Regions from separate parts of the Colwellia sp. RE-S-Sl-9 genome, predicted to be linked through region 4. Evidence: predicted binding sites of a transcription regulator. Region 4 holds the regulator's gene; each other region holds the start of a gene.

Region 1 (4,218 bases), 2.3 Mb from region 4:
AGCTGATGGTAAGTCGTCTAAAATACCGCCTGTTGAATTATGGGATCCGCCTTATTGTGGTGAAATCGACATTGTCATAAAAGCCAATGGTGATTGGTTTTATAACGGTACTATTTTTAAACGGTTAGCTTTAGTTAAGCTGTTTGCATCGGTTATAAAAAAGAGGACAACGATTACTTTTTAGTTACTCCGGTAGAAAAAGTAAAAATAGTGGTTGAACAAGCTCCTTTTGTATTAACTAAATGGGAATGGCAAGATGCGGAACAAACCAATATGTTGGTTTGTACTAATGTAGATGATGAGTTTGTTTTAGATAAATCGCATGCTCTAACCTTTGACGACAAAGGGGAAATGTATATTACCGTAAGACGTAATTTACAGGCCAAAGTACATCGAAATGTTTATTACCAGTGGGTTGAAGCTGCACAGCAAGTTGAAACAGAAAAAGGCACTGAACTTCTATTTACCAGTGCCGGTTGTGATTTTAGTTTGGGGGTTATTGAGGAATAATTTAGCCTCTACCGTTTTATACTAAATAACTCTTGAAAAACGTTGTTGGTTAATGTGTTTTTTCATGTAAATATCAAACGACATACAAATATTACGTACCAGTAATCTGGCTTGTGGCGCAATACGAATAGAGTCTTCATTATTATTTACTAAACCGTCTTCAATAAAGGTGGTTAGCATGGGTAAGTCGTCTTTAAAATAGTCATTAAAGTTAATGTGATATTTTTGGCTAAGCGCATTTTTATCTAAAAATAAATTACACATTAACTCTCGTATAACTTCTCCTCGAATTATATCGTCTTGAGTCAGCGCTACGCCTTTTTCTAATGCGTGTTCTTTAGTTTCTATTTCGTGATAATAGGTTTTTAAATCTTTAACATTTTGGCTGTAAACATTGCCAATACCGCTGATAGATGAAACACCTAAACCTAATAAGTCACAGCTTCCTTTCGTTGTGTAACCTTGGAAGTTTCTGTGAAGCTTGCCTTCTTTTTGTGCAATAGAAAGTTCGTCGTCTGGCTTGGCAAAGTGGTCCATACCGATAAATTCATAACCATAGGCACATAGCTTTTCGATGGCTAAACGCATAAGGGAAAATTTTTCAGTAACACTAGGTAACCATTCATCTCGTAATTTGCGTTGTGCGGCAAAGCGGCTAGGTATGTGCGCGTAACTGAACAGGGAAATACGATCTACGTCCATTTCTTTGGTTTTGTCGAGTGTGCGGGTAAAGGTTTCTATAGTTTGATGAGGTAAGCCATAAATAAGATCAATGTTAATTGATTTAAAACCTACGGCTTTTGCATGCGCAATAAACTGCTCGATAAACTCGGTAGACTGCACTCGGTTTATGGTTTGCTGTACTTTTTCATCTATGTCTTGTACGCCAATACTTAATCGATTAAAGCCTAAGCTGTATAAGTGCTCTGCTAGGTTTAGCTCTATTTCTCTAGGGTCAATTTCAATACTCATTTCTACTTTGTCAGCAAAATTGAATTTGTCTTTGAGTAAACTTACTAGGGTTGTCATTTGTTCATGAGTTAAGAAGCTAGGTGTACCACCGCCCCAATGCAGTTGTTTTACTGTGTAGTTTTCAAATAGTGGGGCGCGCGAGCTAATTTCTTTGGCAAGGTATTCTAAATAGGTGTCTGCTTTACTTCTGTGGCGAGTAATGACTTTGTTACAACCGCAGTAATAACAAAGGCTATGGCAAAACGGGATATGAATATATAGCGATAATTCTCTGTTAGGAGATTGTTCAATAGCTTGAATTAAGTCAGATTGAGTGAATTGGTCGTGAAACTCTAAAGCAGTAGGGTAAGAGGTATATCTTGGGCCCGCAGTATTGTATTTATTGAGTAATTTTTCATTAAAAAACTGACTTACCTGCATCACATCACACCTAAATTATTGAACCGTTAAAGTATTCTACGGTATTGATTAGGTGTGATTGTATCAATTGCTACATTAGTAATAGTTGATCTGACTCAAGCTTTGTTCTTTGTGTTCGTCATACTACACAGAAATAACACTAAGCCTTTCATTAGCGTACTGATGAAGTTCATTAACGTCTTGTTGAATTTTAGGTTTTAAATCGGCTTCAAGTTTCATACGTTCAAAATCAAGTTTCATACGTTCTTGTTTAGCCAGCTTTTTACGTTCTTCTAAAATAGGCATATGCTTAATAGCATTATATAGCTGATAAACAGAAGGAAATAGGCTTTCTAACTCGCTGCTTAATTTAAGCGAGTCTAATAGCACAGATAAACGCCAACAGCCTTCAGATAGGTCGCATTGCTCTTCTTTCATGGCTCTTACAATAATAACAACACTTTTGAGTATTTTAGTGTCGTGTTGTTTTAACGACGCTTGTTTTTCTTGTTCGGCAATGGCTTGATCTGCTGTTTGCTTTTTTAGGCGAGACATCAGCATGCCAGCATAGATTGCAAGCGGAACAATAATGAGTAAAGCTAAAACAATATAGAGCCAATAATCTTTAAGCATGGTTACTCCTATTCGTATTTAGACAAATCGCTTTTGTCTAAAGAATCCCATAAGTCGTCTTCGTCATCACTAGAGCGTTCTGCTTCGTCTTGCTCGTCTTCATCTTCATCATTCCAGCCAAGTAATTCACGTAACTCTTGATGACGATCCATTTTCGCATTGAAGTAGTTAATTTGCTCTTCGGTTAGCTCTTTATCTTCTTCTTGTAGCGCAAGAATAGTTTGTAATTGCGGATCATCTTCAATGGCATATAACTCGTCTTCTAATGCCGTTGTGGGTAAAGCTTCAGGCTCAACCATTCTAATTGCAGCAATAGGGGCTGATTTTTCTTTTTTAGGTTTATTAGCGATAACCTTTGGTGCATCTTTGGGTGTTAAATCAATTAATTTTTTGCTGCCTAAACGTGGATCTTTGGCCGCAGAGTTTGTTTGATTTTGATTCTTGTTTTCAAAAGCTTCTTTTTGGCGATTACCCGCTTCTTTACCTACTTTCTTTTTCGGTTTTTTAGCTGTTGGTACGATAAGCTTTTTATCGGCTTCTGAAAGAACTTCTCTTCTACCAACACCAGGTTTTCTTGATTTTTTAACGCGTGACATGTGAATACTTCATTTAAAGTCTAATGGTTCTATTTTACTCGATTAATTGCTAAACCGCGATAGCTAGTACGATACATTCATCATTTAGGTGGGATTTATACCTGTTACCACTGAAACCTGCATCTTGAATGGTTACGGGTATAAGAGCTTTCATTATGAATATCATGACTTTTATAATATTCACAATGAAAGGAAATCATTTAATTAACTCGCACTTAGGTTATTCATTTATGCACTTAGCACATTACGCCATTTTTGGCTGAGTTCTGCATCTGTTTCGGTAATCGATATAGCGGATGTAGGAGAGTCTATAAAGGTAATTGGATTTTCAATAAGTTGATCATCTCTAAAGTAATGACAAGTGACTTTACTATTTTTAGGTAAATGTTCAGCTATATTTTGTAATGATTTTTCTGTTGCTTGCATGCTATCTACGGCGATTATGATGTCATTTACCGCTAAGCCAGCATCGGCTGCTGGGCTATTTTCTACCACTTGTGTTACTTTTAGCCCTGATGGTGTAGCACTATAAAGAGCACCAATGAAGGGGACATATTCATTTGTTGTGCAAGTTTCTAAACTATTGAGTTTGCTAAATTTACTAGCACTAAAATCAATACCTACATTGTTAAGTAAAGGTGCTAAGTTTACGCGTTCTGCATTGTGTAGCATTTGGGTAAATTCATCACGTATATCAGCATTACATAATACATTCGCTATATTGATAAAGTCGTCTTCACTTGTGCCTATATTGGTTCGGCCAAAGTGGATCCATAACTCTTTCATCAAGTTGTCTAAACTGTATTGCCCGTTAGACTTTTCTCGTATAGTTAAATCTAACCACAGGGCGATTAAAGAACCTTTAGTGTAATAACTGACAATATTATTTACCGCATCTGGGCCTTGTTTGTAAAATTTGGTCCAGGTATCAAAGCTTGAATCAGCAACACTTTGCTTTAATTCGCCTTGGCCTCTAAAGACACGAGTTGCCGTTTTAGAGAGTATTTTTAGGTAGTCGTTAAACGAGATAAGTCCGGTACGATACAGTGAAAAATCGTCGTAATAAGAAGTTATACCTTCGTATGCCCAAAGCTGTGTTGTGTGTGTT
Region 2 (4,218 bases), 2.0 Mb from region 4:
AACAAGGTGCAGATACTTGTCAGTTTGAAAACCATATAAGAGCTGTTTGCCAATTACCTTTAGGTTCTACCGAATTAGTTAGACCTACAGCTATGATAAATATACTCGGTACTGATAGCGTGCCACATAGTATTCTTGAAATACCCAGTGTAACACTTCATTGGTACGGTAAAGGTAAAAGGGCGGGTCGAAAAATGGGACACATTAATGTGTGTGGTTCAACTCGAACTGAATTAATTAGTCGGTTAACTCAATTATCAACAATGTTGCCAGACTCCGACTTTCCCGATGTAAGCGAATACGTGAATTCACTTTAATATAACCTATTCTTCTAGTAGGAAGTTATTGTGATAAGTCTCGTTTAAATTATTGATAATAAAATACGGTCTAATGTTTACAGCAATTGAAATTTTTCAACAAGGTGGCGTTATTGCTTATCCAACTGAAGCCGTATTTGGTCTTGGTTGTGATCCTGATAATCAAACGGCAGTTGAAAAATTATTACAAATCAAAAATAGAGATAAAGCCAAAGGTCTTATTTTACTTGCGGGTAGCTTTGAACAATTAACGCCATATATTGATCTTTCTAAGCTGACTAATACACAAATTGACTTAATATTAAGTCGTTGGCCAAACGGTGTTACTCAAGTATTACCTGCTCAAGCTAATATTTCTTCATACTTAACAGGCTGTTTTTCTACTATTGCCGTGAGAGTTACCGATCAGCCAGATGTTGTTTCATTGTGTTCACAAACCAAAAAACCTATCGTTTCAACAAGTGCTAATTTATCAGGGCTAGAGCCAGCCAGAACATGGCAAACATTAGATCCCACATTAACTCAGATGATTGATTACCTAATAAAAGGTGAAACATTAGGCTATATGCAACCATCAAAAATTATGGATGGTTTAACTGGAGAGGTTTTTCGCACATGAGTGCTGTAAATATAGAAACGGTTGTTGAATTTTTAAAAGGTTTACAAGACCAAATTTGTGCTGCGATAGAACAGGCCGACGGCCAAGCTAAATTCGTTGAAGATAATTGGGTTCGCCCTGAAGGTGGCGGCGGACGTACACGTGTTCTAACTAACGGAGACGTTGTTGAGCAAGGAGGAGTTAATTTCTCATTAGTGTCAGGCGATAAACTTCCACCATCAGCAAGTGCCCATCGACCTGAACTAGCAGGAAGAACCTGGAAAGCTTGTGGCGTATCTTTAGTCATACATCCTAAAAACCCTTATATTCCTACATCACATGCTAATGTACGCTTTTTTATTGCAGAAAAAGAAGGTGAAGAACCCGTATGGTGGTTTGGTGGTGGATTTGATTTAACCCCATTTTATCCATTTGAAGAAGATATTATTCATTGGCATCAAACAGCTAAAACACTTTGTCAGCCTTTTGGTGATTCTGTTTATCAAAAAAATAAAGAATGGTGCGATAATTACTTTTACTTAAAACACCGTGATGAAACCCGAGGCGTTGGAGGTTTATTTTTTGATGATTTAAATCAGTGGGATTTTGAAACGTGTTTAGATTATATAAAAGCGGTAGGAGCAGGATTCATCGATGCTTATATACCTATAGTAGAAAAACGCAAAAATACAGAATATGGTGAGCGCCAACGTCAATTTCAATTATATCGCCGTGGTCGTTATGTAGAATTTAATTTAGTTTTTGATCGCGGAACTCTCTTTGGCTTGCAGTCTGGCGGTAGAACTGAATCTATTTTAATGTCGATGCCGCCGTTGGCGAGATGGGAATACAACTTTCAAGCTGACGAAAATTCCGAAGAACATAATCTAAATAAATACTTAGTTCCTAGAAATTGGGTATAACTATAATAAATGCAAATAGAGCGTTTTCATGCCAGACAAAAATACATTAGGTCATATTGAAAGAATTTTACCTGCAATTAAAAATAGTATTGCGGGTTTACTCTCAGCCTATAAAAATGAAATCGCTTTTAGACAAGAAGTTTTCTTATTTCTAATATTATCGCCAATCGCTTGGTTGATCAGTGCAAGTTTTGTTGAACTCTTTTTATTAGTATTTTCTCTTATTTTTATTATGGTCACTGAACTTCTAAATTCTGCAATAGAAGCCGTTGTGGATAGGGTTGGTTTAGAACATCACGAGCTCAGCGGTCGTGCAAAAGACATTGCTTCTGCTGCAGTGTTTGTTGCCATATTATTTTTCCTGATGGTTTGGGGTTATAAAATTCATCAGTATATTGTACTAAGTTGATTTAGATCAGAATTTAATTCTTTAATCGGATACTTTAGTGTTATCAATAGAATAAGTTGAGCTAAATCAAAATTCTATTTAACTATTCTCTTTAAAATTACTTTATTAATTTAAAGGGAATCACCATGAAAAAAAATATCTTAACGCTTACGCTTCTTACCATACTTTCCTCATCTACATATGCTGCCGATTATCAATCAGGTGATATAGTTATCAGGGGCGGTATTACAAATGTAAATCCGAGCAGTGATCATACATCTATTTTACTTAACAATACTGATTCAACAATGACCTTAACGGTTGATGATAATTCGCAGTTAGGTTTGAATTTTTTATATTTCTATAATGCTAATATAGCCGTTGAAGTGTTAGCTGCAACACCTTTTACGCATGATGTAACTATTCATGATAAAAACGCTGTACTTAATGTTGATGGAGCAAAGTTAGGTGAAGTTACACAATTACCACCGACCATTAGCGTACTTTATTATATTGAAAACCAATCAGCTTTTAAGCCTTATGTTGGCCTGGGAGTTAACTACACCATATTTTTTGACGAACAATTTGAAGATGCACCAAAAAGTTTAGGTTTAAGTAATTTAGAATTAGAGGGATCTTTTGGGTTGTCATACCAATTAGGTGTTGATTACTTAATTAATGATAACTTCCATATTAATGCTTCTGCTCGTTATATTGATATATCTACCGATGCGACTTTTGACGTAGGTGGCCAGAGTATAGGTAAGGCAACAATAGATGTGGATCCTATGGTTTATTCAATAATGCTAGGGTATAAATTTTAACTACACACTTTTAATAAAGCAATTTCATCTAAAAAAGCATCGATAAGTCGATGCTTTTTTATTGGATCTGATTTAAGCTAAAAAAAATAGCATTAAATAGAATCTACTATGGATCACTATCTCGTTTACGGTAACCCAATAAAACAATCTAAATCTCCATTTATACATACAGCCTTTGCAAAAGAAACAAATCAGAACATTGAATATAAAAGTCAGCTAGCAGAATTAGGCGAGTTTGAGAAAACGGTTAAGCTTTTTATTAAAGAAGGAGGTAAGGGGGCCAATGTGACTGCTCCTTTTAAAGAAGAAGCCATGGCAATGTGTGATGAATTATCTGAACACGCTAAATTCTCAGGGGCAGTAAACACCTTAACCTTTAAAATTGGGAAAATTTATGGTGATACTACCGATGGTGTTGGTTTAGTAAATGATCTGTTATCTCATAACGTTCAGTTAGAAAATAGTCGAATTTTACTCTTAGGGGCTGGTGGCGCTTCAAAAGGCGTTGTTTTACCTTTATTGAATCAAAAACCTAAACATTTAACTATTGCTAATAGAACCGTGTCGAAAGCAGATGCAATAGTACAACAATATACAAACCAACCTATAACAGCTATGTCGTTTGAAGAAGCTAATAAACAAAAATTTGATCTTATTATTAATGCAACATCGGCAGGGCTGTCAGGAAATAGTGTACCTATTTCGGAAAGTCTCATAAGCACTAATACGGTTTGTTACGATATGACCTACGGTAAAAACCTAACACCTTTTTTGCAAATGGCGACTAAGCAGAATGCTAAACAGATAATTGATGGTTTAGGTATGTTAGTAGGGCAAGCTGCTGAGAGTTTTTATCTTTGGCGTGGTGTTCGCCCAGAAACTAGCAAGGTATTAAACGAATTACGCAAAGAGTTAAATCAATAAATGAATCAAGCTATTATAATTAATGACGATTATGAATTTAATCACAACAAACAACATTGGCAATGTACAGCCATGTTGTCTGGAGAAAAAGTCGTTATTATAATTAATAGCCGTGTTTCATCTAATGAGCTGACACAAGCTATTAAATTTGATTGGGAATATGAAATAGAGGAATGGCTCGAAGAAAACGAGCCAAATAATAATACAGTAGAAATTACGATTAAATAATATGTACAAAAAATAG
Region 3 (4,218 bases), 2.2 Mb from region 4:
AACACATATTACGCATCGTAAAGATCCTATTTACCATAGTACATACACAGGTAGACCGCCTGATGAGCCTGCTATTTTAGGTGTAGCTTTAAATGAAGTATTTGTGCCTATTTTACAAAAGCAATTTCCTGAAATTCAAGACTTTTACTTACCGCCAGAAGGCTGTTCGTATCGTTTAGCTGTAGTAACCATCAAGAAGCAATATGCGGGTCATGCTAAGCGTGTCATGATGGGCGTTTGGTCATTCTTACGTCAATTTATGTACACTAAATTTGTTATTGTGTGTGACGACGATATAAATGCGCGAGATTGGAAAGATGTGATTTGGGCTATGACTACACGCATGGATCCAAGCCGTGACACCGTGCTGATTGAAAACACACCTATCGACTATTTAGATTTTGCCTCTCCAGTTTCTGGTTTAGGTTCTAAAATGGGATTAGATGCCACCAACAAATGGCCAGGTGAAACCAATCGCGAATGGGGAGAACCTATCGTGATGACAGAAGCAATTAAAGACGAAGTTGATGGCTTATGGGATGAGCTAAATATATTCGGCGATACAAACGAAGAAAAAAACACATAAGTGACTAAGGTCATTATTTATAGATTCTATACTGATTTCATCAAAAAAATTATTAATGATATGAGTATTTTAAGTGGTTAAGGTTTAACAAATGAATGTAATTAAGTGCCAGGTCGCTTCATTAGAAGCACTTACTCCCTATGTATATAAGGTTTTGTTAAAACCTGAACAAGCAGTAAATTTTATGCCGGGGCAATATTTAAATTTTGTCTTGAGTGATGATGACAAGCGACCTTTTTCTATCGCAAGTTCACCAAATAACGAATTGATTGAATTACAAATAGGTGCTTTTTCTGCAGATAGCTACCCTATGCAAGTGATCGAACATATTAAAAATAATCAAGAAGTCACAGTTGAATTACCACTGGGTAATGCGCAATTACGTGAAGAAAGTACTAAACCTTTATTATTAATTGCTGGTGGTACAGGATTTTCTTATATCAAATCTATGTTTGAGTACTTATCTCAAGAACAGTCTTCAAGAAAAGTAGTCGTATATTGGGGTCTTCGTGAACCTAGTGCTTGTTATGAATTAGACGAATCAGCTGCCATTATCGCTAAGCTAAATGAAGGCGAGTTTCATACGGTAGTTGAAACACCACACGATGACTGGACTGGCAAAGTAGGTATGGTTCATAAAGTGGTAATGAATGATATTAAAAACCTAGAAGATTACGATATTTATCTTGCTGGCCGCTTTGAAATGGTAGGGGTAGTAAGAGATGACTTTGTTGCGCGCGGAGTCAATAAAGACAACATGTTTGCGGATGCTTTCGCTTACATCTAATAGTTAAAAATTATTATAGCTTTTTTAAAACTATGCGCCTAGAATGCGCGCGTAATAACCGAGGTTACTACGCGCGCATTTTTTGTATTAAATTTAAACTAAAAGAGAAATAAAATGAAAAGTAAAAAACAAACCAATAAAGCTCAAGTTGAGTTAGGACGAGGCACTATCAAAGATAATTTTTTAGCTGCTATGGTTACTTCTAAACTTTATAAACAGCAAATTGTTCAACCTAAAAAAGGTAAAGGTGCATATCAACGTAAAGCTAAATTTTCGAATAAAGGCCAAGAGTCTTATTTAATAGCTGCTTAATTGTTATAAGTTAAGTTGTTATTAGATAAGGCTTTCTACATTTTTTAAACTCAGTTTACGTATGCTATATCCTATTGAACTTCATACCGAAAGACTATTGTTAAGGCAATGGCGCGCTAGCGATTTTAAGCCTTTTGCACAAATGAACGCCTGTGCAAAGGTGATGAAATACTTCCCTCGGCTATTAACTCAAGATGAGAGTAACGCTATAGCAAATAAACTCGCTGGTTTTATTGATGAGAAAGGTTGGGGCTTTTGGGCGGTTGAAGAAAAACAGAGCAATCAATTTATTGGTTTTACGGGTTTGAAACAAACACCTGAATGCTTACCGTTTTCACCCGCTGTTGAAATTGGTTGGCGTTTCGATAGTCAATATTGGCATAATGGCTATGCAACAGAGGCTGCTAAAAAGTCACTTGAATTTGCTTTTAATGAGTTAAAACTTACCGAAGTGGTATCTTTTACGGCTAAGGTAAATAAGCCATCAGAGAAAGTTATGCAGCGTATTGGAATGGAAAATACGGGGATTACGTTTAATCATCCTTTAGTGGATATAAACAGCGCTTTACTTGAGCATGTTTTGTATAAAACTTGTCAGTAAATACTGTTAATTAAAGTAAAGAGGAGTACGGTGGCTCCTCTTTAAATAAGATATTTAAGCAGAGACCTGCTCTTTTTTAATGATGGCAAACAACGCATCTTTTAAGCTTAAACGTTTGATTTTTTGTTGGTCTAAATACTCATCAGAGGTATTTTCGACTCCTTGCTCAATTTTAACAACCTCATTATTGAGTTCATGATATTCGTTAAAGAGTTTAGCGAAGTGGTTGTTCGTCATTTTTAAATGATGGATTTCTTTACTGTATTCAGGGAATTCGTGGTGTAGATCATGTTTTTGTAACGTCATTATATATCCTTGTTTACTTGCTGTTCTTTAATGTTAAGTGTATTCCTCCATTGTTATTGTGTATTGATCTGGCTCAACTTTTAATGAATGTTTTATAGTCAATTTTGCGCATAAAAAAGGGGAGTTAACTCCCCTTAATCATTCTAACGGTATTAGAATCTTTACTTAATGTTCGATGTTTAGCGTTTATCGTCAGGTAAAGTAATGTTGAGTTCTAATACGCTTAAATTATCATTTTTATTGTCTAGATTAACCGTGACCTGATCTGAATCAATGGGTACATATCGACGGATAACATCAATAATATCTTGCTTCATTGCAGGTAAATAATCAGGACTATTACGTTGTCCACGCTCGTGAGCAACAATAATTTGAAGTCGCTCTTTCGCTGTTTGAGCGGTTTGCGTAGTTTTTTTACTTCGAAAATAATCTAAAAGAGACATGTTTAACCTCCAAATAAGCGGCGCAGTAAGCTTTTCTTTTCTTCTTCTATAAAACGGAATTCAACTTTTTCACCAATTAAACGATCTACAGCGTCTCCGTATGCAAGGCCAGCATCACTTTCAGTATCTAGAATAACAGGAGAACCTGAGTTAGATGCTTTTAATACAGCAGGTGACTCAGGAATAACGCCAAGTAATGGAATTGCTAAAATGTCTAATACATCTTCTACACTTAGCATATCGCCACGTGTTACACGCTCTGGGTTGTAGCGTGTTAATAATAGATGTTCTTTAACGGGCTCTTTGCCCTGTTCTGCACGTTGTGATTTGCTTGCTAACATACCTAAAATACGGTCTGAATCTCGTACTGATGATACTTCAGGGTTTGTTGTTACTATGGCTTCGTCAGCGAAATAAAGCGCCATAATTGCGCCCGTTTCAATACCTGCTGGTGAGTCGCATACAATATATTCAAAGCCAGCTTCAGCAAGATCATCTAATACTTTTTGAACGCCTTCTTTATTTAGCGCGTCTTTGTCACGTGTTTGTGACGCAGGTAGTATTGATAGATTTGGCGTGCGTTTGTCTTTAATTAAGGCTTGATTAAGTGTTGCTTCACCTTTAATCACGTTAACAAAGTCATAAACTACTCTACGTTCGCAACCCATAATTAAATCTAAATTACGTAATCCAATATCAAAATCGATAATTACGGTTTTAAAGCCTTTTATAGCTAGACCTGTGCCTATTGCAGCACTAGAAGTTGTTTTACCAACTCCGCCTTTACCTGAGGTCACAACGATAACCTTAGCCATGATTTTTCCTTTCTTAGTTTTTCTAATTTAATGGGTTAAATACAATTTTTTGATCTTCAACTTGAATACATTGCGGTAAATTTGCATGCTCAGTTAGTTGTTCGTTTAGCATGTAAACACCGGCAATAGACACCAGTTCAGCTTGTAAGTTTTGACAGAATATTTTACTTTCGCTTTGTCCGCTTGCACCCGCAATAGCTCTACCGCGGATAGTCCCGTATACATGAATGTTGCCATCAGCAATAACTTCAGCCCCATTACCTACAGAGCCCATAATGATGAGGTCTGTATTTTTAGCATAAATTTGTTGGCCAGAACGAATTTGGCCTTTAATAATTTTTGTTGGGGTATTTTCAATAACGGTTGTT
Region 4 (4,218 bases):
TTATTTGGCAAAACTACTTATGGGCATTTGGTTATAATGCCTTAGTGTTGCCGTTAGCAATGGCTGGCTATATTACGCCTTACCTCGCAGTTATTGGTATGTCAGCCAGTTCCATATTGGTTGTGACTAACTCACTGCGCTTACTTAATATCAAAAAAGATACAAAAGGCTAATATATTCAATGAGCATAATTTACGTATTAATTCCTATCGCGGTACTATTAACGGCTATTGGCCTTTATCTTTTTTTCTGGGCAGTTAAAACAGAACAATTTGATGATCTTGAAAAACAAGGTTTAAGTATTTTGTTTGACGAAAATGACGATCAAGCAGCTGATAAAAATAAATCAACATCAGAATTAATATCAGAAAAGAATAAAAACACCAACGCATCAAATCAACCAAAAGATAGTTAATGAACATTGATTATTTTTCAGCCTTTATTATAGGCATTTTGGGATCTGGCCATTGCTTAGGAATGTGTGGTGGCATAACCTCAATGCTAACCTCTGCTCTACCTAAACATTCGTCGTACTCAAAAACACTTTTAGTTTTCAGTTATAATTTTGGTCGCATATTATCTTATACCCTAATTGGCGCAATAGTTGGTTTTACAGGTTCTGTCGCGGCTAAAAATCTTGGCGTACCTTTAGCTGGTTTACGCGTAATATCCGCTCTATTTCTTATATTTTTAGGACTTTATATTGGCCAATGGCTTATGTGGTTAAATAGAGTTGAACGCTTAGGTAAATTTATTTGGCAATATTTATCACCTTACTCCAAACGTTTAATACCTGTAGACTCACCACAAAAAGCCATAGGTTTAGGTGCGCTATGGGGCTGGTTGCCCTGTGGTTTAATTTATTCAATGCTAACATGGTCATTAGCTAGTGGCAGCGTAACTACGGGCGCATTAATTATGACTAGCTTTGGCTTAGGAACCCTACCAGCATTGCTTATTATGTCGTATAGCTTAATCAAAGCAAAAACGCTACTTAACCACCCCTTATTTAGAAAAACAATGGCAATAAGCCTTATCGGTTACGGTATTTATACCTTGTACTTGCTCGTTTAATCGATTGCATATAGATGAAGGTTAGAATATGATCCAAATCAATTAACCTTTGATTAAGTATGGACATTATGGAAAACAACAATTGCTCAGGAAAACAACACATCCATTGTCAAAACTGTAGTATTAGTGAATTATGCCTTCCATTTTCGTTAAACGAGCAAGAACTTAATACGCTTGATAATATTATTGACCGTAAAAAGCCTATCCATAAAGGTGAGCAAATTTTTCAAGACGGCGACGAAATGAAATCTCTTTATGCCATTCGTTCTGGTACATTTAAAACCTTTACCGTTAATGAGCAAGGAGAAGAACAAATTACAGGGTTTCATCTAGCAGGTGATTTATTAGGTTTTGACGCCATTGCCAATTCAGAACATCCTAGTTTTGCTAAAGCACTGGAAACATCAATGGTATGTGAAATTCCATACGACACGTTAGACTCTATTTCTAACACTATGCCAAAGCTTAAAAAACAAATATTAAAAATGATGAGCTCTGAAATTCGTTCAGATCATGAAATGCTTATGTTACTTAATCATAAAAATGCAGAGCAACGATTAGCAACTTTTATTAGTACGTTAAGTAAAAGATATCATGAACGAGGATTTTCTGCGTCTGAGTTTAGATTAACCATGACACGTGGCGATATAGGTAACTTTATTGGTTTAACGGTTGAAACGATTAGCCGCTTACTGAATAGGTTTCATAAAAATGGTTTAATCGATGTGAGTGGCAAACTGATTACCATTAAAAATATTGAAAAGCTTAACGAAGTTGCTTCACTGTAATTCGATATATACCCGTTACCAATCAAGAGGCTATTTCAGAGTGCTTGAGCGATATCAATTCAAGGCAACGCTTTGTGATAATGGTTACTCCCTTATGAAAAGCGTTGTTGATGAAGTGATTTTGCTCAAGCGCTTCTTCGATGGGTCTAAAACAATTTATGCTTCGTTATTAACTTTAGTCAGGTTCCTACACGGATGTAGGACATTAGGGTAACGCAGGAGCAGTTACCGAGAATAGCCATGACGTAAACTTAATGCCTTGCATACATGGATGTAGACCTTAGATTTTGTTTGGAACGTAAAATCTGTGCTTAAATTGTTTTTAGTTCCCACTGAAACCTGCATCTTGAATGATAACGGGTATAAACAACAGTAGTAAAAGGTACGTTATTATTACTGTTGTTAATCTCCGTAAAAGATCTATTTTAAATTTCATATTCCCCTCTTCATCAAGATATTATTAATTAAGAATATCTTGATGTAAAACAATTAAAAAACACTCGTTCATACACTATACTGATACTCATGGTATTATAAATACGAGCTAAATAATTGGGGACGATATTATGAAAAAGTATCAAAATATACTAACGGTTATTGATCCTACGACAGACGACCAAAAAGCGTTAAAGCGTAGTATTGAACTAGCACAACATACTAAGGCTACTATCACAGCCTTCTTATCTATTTTTGATTTTTCTTACGAAATGACCACCATGTTATCAAGCGATGAACGTGAATCTATGCGACAAACCGTTATAGACGATAGACACCAATGGCTTAATAACATTATCGAACAACTCGATACAGAGTCACTTACTATCAACACCAAAGTTGTTTGGCACAACAGACCTTTTGAAGCAGTGATCAGCGAAGTGCTTGATCATAATCACGACATTGTTATTAAAGGTACTCACGAACACGACAAACTAAAATCCGTTATATTTACGCCTACCGACTGGCATATTTTACGTAAATGCCCTTGCCCTGTGTTATTAGTTAAAGATCATTTATGGCCTGAAAACGGCAATATACTTGCAGCAATAAATGTAGGAAGTGATGAAGAAGAACACCTTTCGCTTAACCATAAAATCACCTCACAAGCGAGCGACTTAGCAAAAACAATAAACGGTAACGTGCACATTGTTAATTCTTATCCCGGTACGCCTGTTAACATCACCATAGAAATACCTGAATTTAACGCGGTAGAATACAACGATACTATGTTAAAACATCACCAAGATGCGATGACAGAACATTGTGAAAAATACCAGATAGCGAAAGAGAACACCTACGTTCAAGAAGGTTTACCTGAAGATGTTATCGAAGAAATTGCCAACCAAATCGACGCAGAATTAGTGATTTTAGGCACGGTAGGTAGAACAGGATTATCAGCCACATTAATAGGCAATACCGCTGAACACGTAATAGATCGACTGAACTGTGATGTACTCGCGTTAAAACCTGATGGATATGAATCACCTTTTGTTAAGTAATAAAAACACTAATAAAGTAGCTAATTACTATTTTAGTTACTTTATTACCTATTACATCTAAATCAACTTAACTCTACTTTAACTAGCTTAGTAACCAAGTCCTCCTATTTGTAGTAATATTAAATTGATCCCTCGCCAATAACAAAACTCAATTAGCGATATATAACACTACAATTAACAAATCAATCTATTGATTTTATTATTAAAGTTGTGTAATGTTAGTTTCGTATTTAGGGAAAAAATATTATATAAAAGGAAATTATTATGAACAAACTCATCTCTATATTAGGTACCCTTACCTTTTTATCTTCAACATCTGCATTAGCTGATACTCTTACGTTTTCTGGTGCAACTCACTGTAATGAAGATGTAGTTAAACATGCAACTGCATTTAATAACTTAAAAACGGCTGAAGGCGCCTTAAATGCCCTATCAACTATTTCTTCTGAGTCTGTAGGTCCAACCGAACAAGGTTACTTTATCTTTGATCCTCAATTTGAAAGAACCACTAGATACTTCAATTGTAGTGTCCCTCTAACAGCCAATATGGGTAATATTTCACTTAACGTTTATGGCAAAGTCAATGGTATACAACAAGCACCAGGTGGGTGTCTAATTTCACGTATACGGAAAGTAAACGATGGAGGAATACCTAAATGGTTTAGATTTGGGACTGGTGAAGGTTTTGATTGGAGTACTATTACAAACTATAATATAACAGGTGAGCAGTTTGTAAATTATAGTACAAATAATATTAATAACAATTATGAAGCTGACAGTACTTTAGAATTAAAATGTCGTACAACATGGTCAGGCGGTAGCGTATCGATTGGTCAGATAGCAGTAACGTACTAACAATT

The links. The regulator FNR, encoded in region 4, switches genes on or off when oxygen is low (the NO sensors DNR and NnrR bind a similar motif). The targets are predictions, from matches to a motif close to TTGATCTAGATCAA.
Region 1: the regulator FNR is predicted to act here: its motif matches at 1,988-2,001, upstream of hemN (oxygen-independent coproporphyrinogen III oxidase).
Region 2: the regulator FNR is predicted to act here: its motif matches at 2,304-2,317, upstream of ACM9HF_RS13655 (OmpW/AlkL family protein).
Region 3: the regulator FNR is predicted to act here: its motif matches at 2,656-2,669, upstream of ACM9HF_RS12740 (HP1242/YdcH family protein).

The regions. Positions count from the first base shown of each region.
Region 1 is NZ_CP182631.1:2,888,701-2,892,918, reverse strand. It holds gene ACM9HF_RS12505 (DUF1285 domain-containing protein) at 1-184, shown strand, start outside; gene ACM9HF_RS12500 (DUF1285 family C-terminal domain-containing protein) at 211-510, shown strand; gene hemN (oxygen-independent coproporphyrinogen III oxidase) at 532-1,902, opposite strand; gene ACM9HF_RS12490 (DUF2489 domain-containing protein) at 2,026-2,514, opposite strand; gene yihI (Der GTPase-activating protein YihI) at 2,523-3,110, opposite strand; gene ACM9HF_RS12480 (M61 family metallopeptidase) at 3,339-4,218, opposite strand, start outside.
Region 2 is NZ_CP182631.1:3,145,904-3,150,121, forward strand. It holds gene ACM9HF_RS13635 (5-(carboxyamino)imidazole ribonucleotide synthase) at 1-317, shown strand, start outside; gene tsaC (L-threonylcarbamoyladenylate synthase type 1 TsaC) at 391-936, shown strand; gene hemF (oxygen-dependent coproporphyrinogen oxidase) at 933-1,838, shown strand; gene ACM9HF_RS13650 (diacylglycerol kinase) at 1,867-2,247, shown strand; gene ACM9HF_RS13655 (OmpW/AlkL family protein) at 2,373-3,050, shown strand; gene aroE (shikimate dehydrogenase) at 3,159-3,974, shown strand; gene ACM9HF_RS13665 (hypothetical protein) at 3,975-4,202, shown strand.
Region 3 is NZ_CP182631.1:2,958,743-2,962,960, reverse strand. It holds gene ubiD (4-hydroxy-3-polyprenylbenzoate decarboxylase) at 1-586, shown strand, start outside; gene fre (NAD(P)H-flavin reductase) at 678-1,373, shown strand; gene arfA (alternative ribosome rescue factor ArfA) at 1,488-1,685, shown strand; gene ACM9HF_RS12745 (GNAT family N-acetyltransferase) at 1,747-2,286, shown strand; gene ACM9HF_RS12740 (HP1242/YdcH family protein) at 2,341-2,592, opposite strand; gene minE (cell division topological specificity factor MinE) at 2,772-3,035, opposite strand; gene minD (septum site-determining protein MinD) at 3,038-3,850, opposite strand; gene minC (septum site-determining protein MinC) at 3,873-4,218, opposite strand, start outside.
Region 4 is NZ_CP182631.1:377,313-381,530, reverse strand. It holds gene ACM9HF_RS01605 (heavy metal translocating P-type ATPase) at 1-173, shown strand, start outside; gene ccoS (cbb3-type cytochrome oxidase assembly protein CcoS) at 182-415, shown strand; gene ACM9HF_RS01595 (sulfite exporter TauE/SafE family protein) at 415-1,074, shown strand; gene fnr (fumarate/nitrate reduction transcriptional regulator Fnr) at 1,134-1,862, shown strand; gene uspE (universal stress protein UspE) at 2,429-3,358, shown strand; gene ACM9HF_RS01580 (hypothetical protein) at 3,623-4,213, shown strand.